Plantactinospora soyae: one gene and its partner. The protein of the gene in region 1 interacts with the protein of each later gene in a pairwise test. Links are inferred from orthologs where the notes say so. Each region holds a gene or a part of one and is shown on either strand. Other genes may lie near its edges.

The links.
Region 2: the proteins of H4W31_RS29060 (region 1) and H4W31_RS27495 interact in binary tests that used the Escherichia coli proteins (3 or more experiments, as listed by UniProt). The link is inferred for Plantactinospora soyae from one-to-one orthologs.

The regions. Positions count from the first base shown.
Region 1 is NZ_JADBEB010000001.1:6,667,223-6,672,655, reverse strand. What follows is about bases 1,463-4,267. They hold H4W31_RS29060 (citrate synthase), read right to left. Parts: upstream 3,605-4,267; coding sequence 2,321-3,604; downstream 1,463-2,320. Other genes in these bases: H4W31_RS29055 (sulfatase-like hydrolase/transferase), read right to left, coding at 3,898-4,267; H4W31_RS29065 (acetate uptake transporter family protein), read right to left, coding at 1,463-2,080. In the rest of the region: H4W31_RS29075 (zinc-dependent alcohol dehydrogenase), read right to left, coding at 1-168; H4W31_RS29070 (SRPBCC family protein), read right to left, coding at 226-1,158; more of H4W31_RS29065, read right to left, coding at 1,352-1,462; more of H4W31_RS29055, read right to left, coding at 4,268-5,433.
Region 2 is NZ_JADBEB010000001.1:6,305,268-6,309,462, reverse strand. What follows is about bases 1,315-4,195. They hold H4W31_RS27495 (diacylglycerol/lipid kinase family protein), read right to left. Parts: upstream 3,292-4,195; coding sequence 2,338-3,291; downstream 1,315-2,337. Other genes in these bases: htpG (molecular chaperone HtpG), read right to left, coding at 3,393-4,195; H4W31_RS27500 (hypothetical protein), read left to right, coding at 1,609-2,322; H4W31_RS27505 (helix-turn-helix transcriptional regulator), read left to right, coding at 1,315-1,612. Also shown: more of H4W31_RS27505, read left to right, coding at 122-1,314. UniProt on the Escherichia coli protein: In vitro phosphorylates phosphatidylglycerol but not diacylglycerol; the in vivo substrate is unknown.

The DNA.
Region 1 (5,433 bases):
GTCGCCCTTCTTCATGGTGGGGATGTATCCGTGGAACAGGTGCAGGTCGGAGCCGCAGATGGCGGAGCTGGTGACCCGTACGACGGCGTCCCGGGCGTTCATGATCTTCGGATCGGGCACCTCCCGCACCGCGAGGCTCTCCCGGCCCTGCCAGCAGTTCGCCTTCATCGTCTCCTCCAGGGATGTCAGGCCCGGACCGCGAGGTCGCGCACGGTGAGGGTGGGATCAACGGAGCTGCCCCGCGGCCGGTGGGCGCGCCGGCTTCTGGAGCACCTGCCCTCGGGTGGAGATCCCCTCCGGGCTGCCGTCCGACCGGACCACCTCGCCCGTCTCCATCACCTGTTTGAACCGGCGCAGGTCGTCCCGGATCTGCTGCTCGGGCTCCTCGCCGAAGAGCTTCGCGATGACCCGGCCGACCGCGCCGCCCGGCGGGGCGTACACCAGTTCCACCCGGACCTCGGTTCCCCGGCCGCCCGCCGCGCGGGCGAACCGCACCCGTCCCGCGTTGGGCACCCGGGCGCCCCGGACCGAACGCCAGGTGATCATCTCGCTGAGGTGGTCCTCCAGGATCTCGGCGTCCCATTCGACCCGCCGGCCCCCCGGAGCCTTGACGGCCCAGTGCGATCGCCCGTCCCCGTCGGAGCGGACCGACTCCAGGTGGTACATGAATCGGGGCAGGTTCTCGAAGTCCCGCCAGAACCGGTAGACCTCGTCCGCCGGCCGGTTGATCGTCACCGTCGCACTGGCCCGTACGGCCCGGCGCCGCGCCCCGGCGGCCCGACTGCTCAGCACCCCTGCCAGTACGTCGATCGCCGTGATGCCGGCGACGACCGCCATGGTGGCCCCGATCCGTTGCCGCCGCTGCCCCCGCCCGTCCCGCAGAGCCCTGGCGAGCGCGGCCAGGTCCATGGCGTCCCCGGCGACCCGGGTCCAGACCCAGCCGGACGGATGGCGACTGGCCAGGAGCCCGACGGCGGAGAGCAGTTCGTGGGCGCCGACGGCGGGGAGTACGACGGTCCGGGCGGCCACCGAGTCGTCCATCCCGATCAGGCGGCTCAGCCGGGACGGCGCGCCGATCGCGGCGACACCGAGTCCGAGACTCAGCAGGCCGAGCGACCGTGGCAGAAGGCGACGACCATTCTCGTCGGGGATTTCCATCGGTGTTCCACGCATTGTCCTCACCGTCGCCCTCGCCTGGTCCCGTCGCGGACGCCATCCAGACTCACCGTATCGAGACGAACACAAGACGCATTCAAAGCGCCGGGGCCCGTGGTCCCGGATGCCACCGGCCGGGACGGGCCGGGCTCGGGCCGGGATGGCCCGGAACCCGTGCCGCCCACGGCCGGACCGGCTACTGGCCGACCTTGATGCCCGGCTCGCCGGCGGTGAACTGAATGACCTGGCGCGGTTCCCGGCCCGGCACGTTCGGGCCGCGCATCTTGCCGATCGGCAGGATGACCCGGCGGAAGGTGCCCTCCAGCATCATCGCCGTGGCGGTGTACCAGGCGATCACCGAGGAGGCGATGAAGATGTAGGCACCGGCCGTCCGCCAGGCGGAGATGTCGGCGATCTGGCCGACCGCCAGGCAGGTGGATCCGGCGGCGAGCGTCGCCAGCACAAGGGTCAGGCCGATGTTCTCCGCCAACGCGGCGAATGCCCCCGACCAGGTGATCGCGGCGAGCGCGGCGAACCAGAAGCCGAGCGCCACGAACGGCGTCGGTTGGACCAGTACGCCGATGGCGATCAGCAGGTAGAGCAGCCCGTAGGCGAGCCAGAACGCGCCCCAGATGCCGTGCATGGCCGTGGCCAGCCCGTCCCGGGCCCGGTACGCCCACATCCCGGCGAGGAACTGCGCGAGTCCGCCCAGCAGCGCGGCGAACGGAAACAGGAACGTCTGGGTGCCGACGTCGCCGTACCAGCCGGCGAGGTTCGTGGCGACGACGAAGGTGGCTCCCGCGTAGCCGAAGAGTCCCAGAATTGATGGCGCGGCCACCGGCTGGAGCGAAATCTGTGCGTGATTGCGCCAGAATTCGAACTCGCCGTCGTGGCTGGGTTGTGCCGATCGTGACATTTGGGTCATCACAGGCTCCTTCTACGCGGCGGTTTCCACCGCCTTCGCACCGCGTCGACGCGGTCTGACACGTAGCCGCCGACTACCCAAGGTGAGCGCCATTACACGGAAAGCGATTCATCGCCCACGTCGGCCCGTCCGACCCAGAGCGCGGCACCGGTCACCTGGCACAACAAAACCGCCGGCCGCCGACGCGCGATACGCGTCGACGGCCGGCGGACGGCCAGACCCGAACGGGCCCGGATCAGATCAGCGCTTCTCGACCGGTACGTAGTCCCGCTCGGCCGCGCCGGTGTAGATCTGCCGAGGGCGACCGATCTTCGTCTCCGGGTCGGAGATCATCTCGCGCCACTGGGCGATCCAGCCGGGCAGCCGGCCGAGCGCGAACAGGACGGTGAACATCTTGGTCGGGAACCCCATGGCCTTGTAGATCAGCCCGGTGTAGAAGTCGACGTTCGGGTAGAGCCGACGGGACACGAAGTAGTCGTCGGCGAGGGCGATCTCCTCCAACTGCATCGCGAGGTCCAGCAACGGGTCCGGCTTGTTCATCCGGGCCAGGACGTCCTGGGCGGCCTTCTTCACGATGGCGGCCCGGGGGTCGTAGTTCTTGTAGACCCGGTGTCCGAAGCCCATCAGCTTGACGCCCGGCTCCTTGGCCTTCACCCGCCGGACGAAGCCCGGCACGTCACCGCCGCCCACCCGGATCTCGTCCAGCATCTCCAGCACCGCCTGGTTGGCACCGCCGTGCAGCGGGCCGAACAGCGCGTTCACCCCGGCCGACACCGAGGCGAACAGGTTGGCCTGGCTCGAGCCGACCAGCCGGACCGTCGAGGTGGAGCAGTTCTGCTCGTGGTCGGCGTGCAGGACGAAGAGCATGTCCAGGACGCGGGCCACCACCGGGTCGACCTCGTACGGCTCCGCCGGAACCCCGAAGGTCATCCGGAGGAAGTTGTCCACGTAGCCGAGCGAGTTGTCCGGGTAGAGCATCGCCTGCCCGATCGACTTCTTGTACGCGTACGAGGCGATCGTCGGCACCTTGGCCATCAGCCGGACCGTGGAGATCTCCACGTGCTCCCGGTCGAACGGGTCGAGGCTGTCCTGGTAGAACGTCGAGATCGCGCTCACCGCCGAGGAGAGCACCGCCATCGGGTGCGCGTCACGGGGGAAACCGTCGAAGAACCGGCGCATCTCCTCGTGCAGCAGGGAGTGCCGGCGAATCCACTCGTCGAACTCGGCGAGTTGCTGCGCGGTCGGCAGCTCGCCGTAGATCAGCAGGTAGGAAACCTCCAGGAAGGAGGAGTTCGCGGCCAACTGCTCGATGGGGTAGCCACGGTAACGCAGGATGCCCGCGTCACCGTCGATGTAGGTGATCTCCGAGGAGCAGGCGGCTGTGTTGACGAAACCGGGGTCGTAGGTGACGAAACCCGTCTCCTTCAACAGATTGCCCGCTGCGATGCCGGACGGGCCATCGACCGCGGGCTTGACCGGTATCGACAGTTGCCCGCCCGGGTGGTCGAGTTTGACATCCGTCATGTGATCCTCGCTTCGCCGGCGAATCTACGCTGAATTGCCTTCACTTTTTACGGTAATCGTGCAGGGTAGCGGAGCACCCGGGGTGGTCGTCCGGTGAGTGATGCATCACGCCGGACACAGGTTTGCGACCTCGCCGCAACCTGCTAGTCGGGGCATCAACCAGCCGGGCGCGTACCCGAATCTGGTCTTCCCACGAACGGACCGGAAGCAACGGGCGCGGGCGGGCAGGGCCGGCACCCGGCACCCGGCACCGCCGGAACCTCCTGCGGTCCCGGCGGCTCGGCTCGTCGACGTCAGAAGCGCAGCGGGCGCAGCACGGATCCCTCGGCGGCCTGGAACACCTGCAGGGTGTTCCGGCCCGGGGTGAACAGCGACTCGTCCGGCAACAGGGCCGCGAACCGCTGCCCGCCCGGGTCCGGGGCGACCACCGGCGCGACCGCGCCGATCCGGCCGTTGACCGCGACCGCGAGCAGGGTGCCGTTGGGCACCGCGTCCGGCACCGTGCCGTAGACCAGCGCCGGCAACCGTCCGCCGCCCTGCTCGATCTGATCGAAATCGGTCCGGTTCCGCACCGTCACCGATCCGGCCGCCGGACCGACGGACAGTTCGGCGACGTTCCGACCGATCAGTTCGGGCAGCGGCTGTGCCGGCAGGACCGGTCGCGCCCGCCCGCCGACCACGTCCGCGAAGACGCCGCCGGGTACCAGCTGCGGATCGCCCGGCTGGTCGTAATAGTGCTTGTCGCCCGGCTCCCGGGTGGTCCGCAGCGCCGAGATCCCGTCGGTACGCCACGGCACCTCGACCCCGGCGATGTCGGCCACGGTCGGCAGCAGGTCGACGTGCTCCCAGCTCCGGTCGTCGACCGCACCGGCCCGCTGACCCGGCCGCTTGACGAACATGGGAACCCAGAGCACCTCGCCCGGCGCCCGGTTCACCGCGCCGAGACCGCGCCCCTGCGACCCCGGGGTGAAGCTGACACCGTGATCGGCGGTGAGCACCACCAGGGCGTCGTCGTACAGGCCGGTGTCGTCGAGTCGGCGCAGCGTCTCGCCGAGCAGCCGGTCGGTGTACTCCAGTTGGAGCAGGTGCCGCCGGTGGGCCAGTTCGACCCAGCCCTGACCGTCGTTGGGCATCCCGTCCGGGGACTCGTACCGGATTCCCGACGGCAGGTAGTTCCACGGCGAGTGCGGCAGCAGCAGGTGCAGGAAGTGCAGCGTCGGCCGCTGCGCGGGGCGGAGGGTGTCGAGGAAGTCGGCGAACCGGGCCGGCTGGTTCTCGTCCAGGGCGCCCCACCGGAACTGCGGGTCCGTCGGGGCGACCGGCCTGTCGTCCGCGCCGACCTCCCGTCGGGTGACCTCCCGGTACGAATCCTCCGGGTCACGTTGACCGACCTCGCTCGGCGAGACGATCTGTTCCAGCAGGGTGGCGCTCTCCCGGAGCAGCGTCGGCAGGCCGCCTCGGGCCGAGCCGTCCCGGTCCGGGCACTGCCTCGGCGGGCAGAGCTGGGTGATGCTCTCCTGCGCCTGGATCTCGTATGGGCCGCCGAAGGCGGTGAACAGGTTGTCCGGGTACCTCGAGTGGTGTGGCGCCTGCTTCTCCGCCGGGTACCGACCGGTCAACATCGCCGGCAGCGCGTACGGGGTGTAGCCGCTCACCCCGGTCGCGTTCCGGTACCAGGTCGACTCCCCGGCCAGCCTGGCGAAGTTCGGGTACCGGCGGGCGTCGATCGCACCGTCGGCGTCCAGCAATGAGACCAGTGGGAACTCGTCCAGGATTATCATCACCACCGGCGGGTGGGCGTTCGCGGCCCCGGCACCGCCCGGCCCGGC
Region 2 (4,195 bases), 360 kb from region 1 along the record:
GCCGTCCGTAAGTCGTCGTCAAGTGGACCGTCCACCGAGAACATCTGGGCTAGCATGTGTACGCGTGCACACCCTGCCGCACATACCAGCCGCGTCAGCCGAGGTGGTCGAGGTGTCCGAGATGCTAACGGCGGACGTTCCGTCCCCCAGGGATGGCCGCGCCAACGAACTCCGGTTACAGATCCGGGAACTGATCAGGGAAGCCCGGCAGCAGCGGAAGATCAGCCAGGCCGATCTGGGCAGCGCCATCGGCAAGAACCGCTTCCTGATCATCCGGATCGAGAAGGGCGAGCAGGACCTCACGCTCGACCAGGCCGAACAGCTCGACCAGGTGCTGGGGACGACCGAACTGGCGGCGTTGGTCCGCCGGCTCGGTGACACCGCCGGAACCACGGCGGACAACCAGCGAGACCCGGTGGTCCGAAGGCTGCTGCGCGAAACGCCAGCCCTGGAGTCGGTCACGATCGTCGTCGCGGACGACCTGGACGTCTTCGGAACGATCTACGACAGCAGCAGCGACTCGCCCCGGTTGGACGCCCGCGAGGTCAACATCATCTTTCCGAGTGTGGAACGGGAACGCCAGCTCTTCGGCGGCCAACCGTTGTACGGGCACATCGAATACCAGATCAAGCACCTGGCAGACCTGCAGGGCTCGGAGTACCGCCCGTTCGGCAGCTTGCGGGTGTTCGAGTCGGACGATGTCCTCACCTCCTGTGTGATCGCCAGTACGAGGACCGGTACCCAGTGCGCGTACTGGCCGCCGCTGCCGATCGCGACCAAGGTGCAGGGCGGCAAGTTGCCGGTCATGTCGACCGTCGACACCTACACCAACGGACGACTTGAGGCTCATGTCGCACACCTACTGGCCGGTCGTGAGCCCCTGCGCACCAACGAGGCACTGTGCCGGGTCGACGAGGCCACGACCAAGCCGCGATTCACCCGCTACTTCGCGGTGGGTACGGACCAGGAGGAGGACGTCGCGGAGGACGAAGGATTCGCCGTGGCGCTCGTCCTGGCCGTCGCGCTCTGCCCGCGCAAGCACTACGGCGTGGCGCCGAGGGTGATCATGTACAAGCGGCCGAGTGCCAGACACGACCGGGGCCGCCTGTCGTTGTTCAGTAACAACGTCGACGATGCCGACATCCGGGCCGCCCGGTCGATCGAGGCGGGCACCGACCCGGAGGTGGCTCGCTCGACGCGTGGCGCCCTGGCGGCGACCCTCGACATCAACGACTATCTGAGGGGCAAGGATGGCGTGATACCCGACCTCGCCTTTCAGATCGCGGCTGCCCGCGAGTTCGCGATGTTCGGCCTGGACGTGGCGCCGGAGCGCCTGCGGCCGATACAACTCCCCACCGACCTGCGATTGATCCATAAACCGGCGGCGGGTGGACGGCCCCGCGCGGCCGTGGCTCCGCACGTCTTCGCCCTCGAACTCGATCCCACTGGCGCGGAGCCGGAGTTGGACGTCCTCTCCGCGACCGCCGACAGCGAGGTCATCGGCATCGACGACATCGCCGAGAGTTCACGCCTGAACAGCTTCCTCGTGATGGCCCGGGACGGTGGCTTCCTCCTCCCACTGATGGAGAGTCTGGGAGTGGCGGGGCGATGATGGTCGGCGAAGGCATCCGTTCCCGGCTCAGGTTCGCCGCCACCCGGCCCGGTGCGCAGACCTGGGGCGGAAGCAAGCTCCTGCCCGGGCTCCACCGGCCCCTCGGCAGCTATCCGCCGGTTCTCGCGCTGACCGTGCTGCGTGAGTCGAAGAGTCGCCCCGAGATCCTGGTCGGGGTTCGGGACCCGAAGGCCAACCGGACACACCAGAACGTGGCGAGCGTGCCGACGCGGCGGGTACAACCGGCGATCGCGAGAAGCTGGCTGTGGCACCTCCGGACCTACCGAAGCTCGTCCACCCCCGGACGACACGATCTTCGGGATGAGGTGGCGAACATCTTCAGCCGCAAGTTGGGCCTTTCCGACGCCCAGGAGCGCGGTGAGGTCCACTTCGACGTGGAGGCACTCACCGCTTTCCAGGGCATCAGCGTGATCGGCGAGCAGACCGACGGAAGCGCGGTCACCGAGAGCCTGACCATGTTCAACGCCCTGGTACGGCTGAGAAAGGGCGACGACCACGTCCCGGCGTTGACCGCGTCGTACAACCCACTCGTGTGGGCCGACATCGACGACTTCGTCGCGATGACCCGTACCCGGGACACGGGTCGGTTGAACGCGGGCCTGGAGGACTCGTTCTTCTGCGCGTACGGCCTCTGCCTCCAGACGAGCGCCAAGATGCTGGCGGCGAGCGCCGAGGTCAGACGGCTGTAGCCGGCGGGCGGCGGATCAGGGACGCCGCTCGGGTACGCAGAGGGTCAACCCCGCCGGTACGACCCGGGCCTTCAGCCGCTTCACCCGGTCCCGCGCTCCCCCGTCCAGCTCGTACGTCATCGGTTCGGCGAACCTGACGTCGATCTTGCGCCCCCGGGTGATCCGGACGAACGGCGACTCGTCGGACCGGCCCACGGCCATCTGGCCGAGCGTGCGGGCCCACTCCAGCACCCCGCTGGCGGTCGCCACACCCACCTCCAGGCAGCCGTCGTCGGGACGGGCGTCGTCGAACGCGGGAATCCCACCGGTGACCGTGCCGACGTTGCCGAACAGCACGCAGCTCGCCTCGCCGTCGAACCACTCGTCTCCGTCCACCGTTATCCGCAGCCGCGTGGTCTCGCTCCGGACGTGCCGCAGCCCGGTCCAGACGTACGCCAGCCGGCCGAGCTTGTCCTTGAGTTCACGGTCCGCGTCCCGGATCATTTCGCCGTCGAAGCCGGCGCCGGCCATCACCGCGAAGTGCTCGCCGTTCAGCCGGCCGAGGTCGATCGCCCGACGCGGCCCGGTCAGCCCGATCTGGAGTGCTTCGGGCAGATCGGCCGGAATGCCCAGGTTAGTGGCGAGCAGGTTCGCCGTACCGGCGGGCAGGATCGCCAGGGTGGTATCCGAGCCGGCCAGCGCGTCGGCGCAGCGCTGCACCATCCCGTCCCCGCCCCACACGAAGATCAGCTCGGCGCCCTCCTTGAGCGCCTTACGGACCTTCTTCGGCGCCTTGCGACTCTTCGGCACCTCGTACCAGAGCAGATCCTCGACCCCGGCGCCGCGCAACCGGGAACGCAGCTCGTCCAGGCCCCCGCCGAGGACCTTCTTGCGATGGGCGACGACCGCGACCCGGCCGACCGGCACGGGTGTCGGTTCGGGTCCCGGGGTCGCAGCGGTGGCGGAGGAGTCGGTCAGCAGGGTGCTCATGGCTGGGATCTATACCCAGCGGTCGGGCCTTCCACGCCGGGACCGGGCCGACCGCCGCGACGGACCGGCCCCGGTGTGCGGGGCCGACCCGTCGGCGAAGATCAGAGGGTACGGGCCAGCCGGTCGGCGAGCAGCCGGGTGAACCGGGCCGGATCGCTCAGTTCGCCGCCCTCGGCCAGCAGCGCCATCCCGTAGAGCAGCTCCGCGGTCTCGGCCACCGAGGCGTCCTCCTTGCGCTGCCCGTGTGCCTCCCGCAGCCCGGTCACCAGCGGATGTGTGGGGTTCAGCTCCAGGATCCGCTTGACGGTCGGCATCTCCTGCCCCATCGCCCGGTACATCTTCTCCAGGGTCGGAGTCATGTCCTGGGCATCGCCGACGATGCAGGCCGGCGAGGTGGTCAGCCGGGACGAGAGCCGTACCTCCTTGACGTTCTCGCCGAGTTGGTCCGTCATCCAGGAGAGCAGCTCGGCGAAGTCCTTCTCCTGCTGCTCGCGCTCCGGACCGGCGTTGGCCTTCTCCTCCTCGGTGTCGAGGTCGACCTGGCCCTTCGCGATCGACTGGAACCGCTTGCCGTCGTAGTCCTGGACCGACTGGACCCACATCTCGTCGACCGGGTCGGTGAGCAGCAGCACCTCGTAGCCCTTGGCCCGGAACGCCTCCAGGTGCGGCGAGTTCTCGATCGTCGAGCGCGATTCGCCGGTCGAGTAGTAGATCTCGGTCTGGCCGTCCTTCATCCGCTCGACGTACTGCGCGAGGGTGGTCAACTCGTCCTGGTCGCGGGTCGAGGCGAAGGAGCTGATGTCGAGGATCGTCTTCTGGTTGTCGTGGTCGTCGAGCAGCCCTTCCTTGACCGCACGACCGAACTCGGACCAGAACGTCTGATAACGCTCGGCGTCACTGGCCA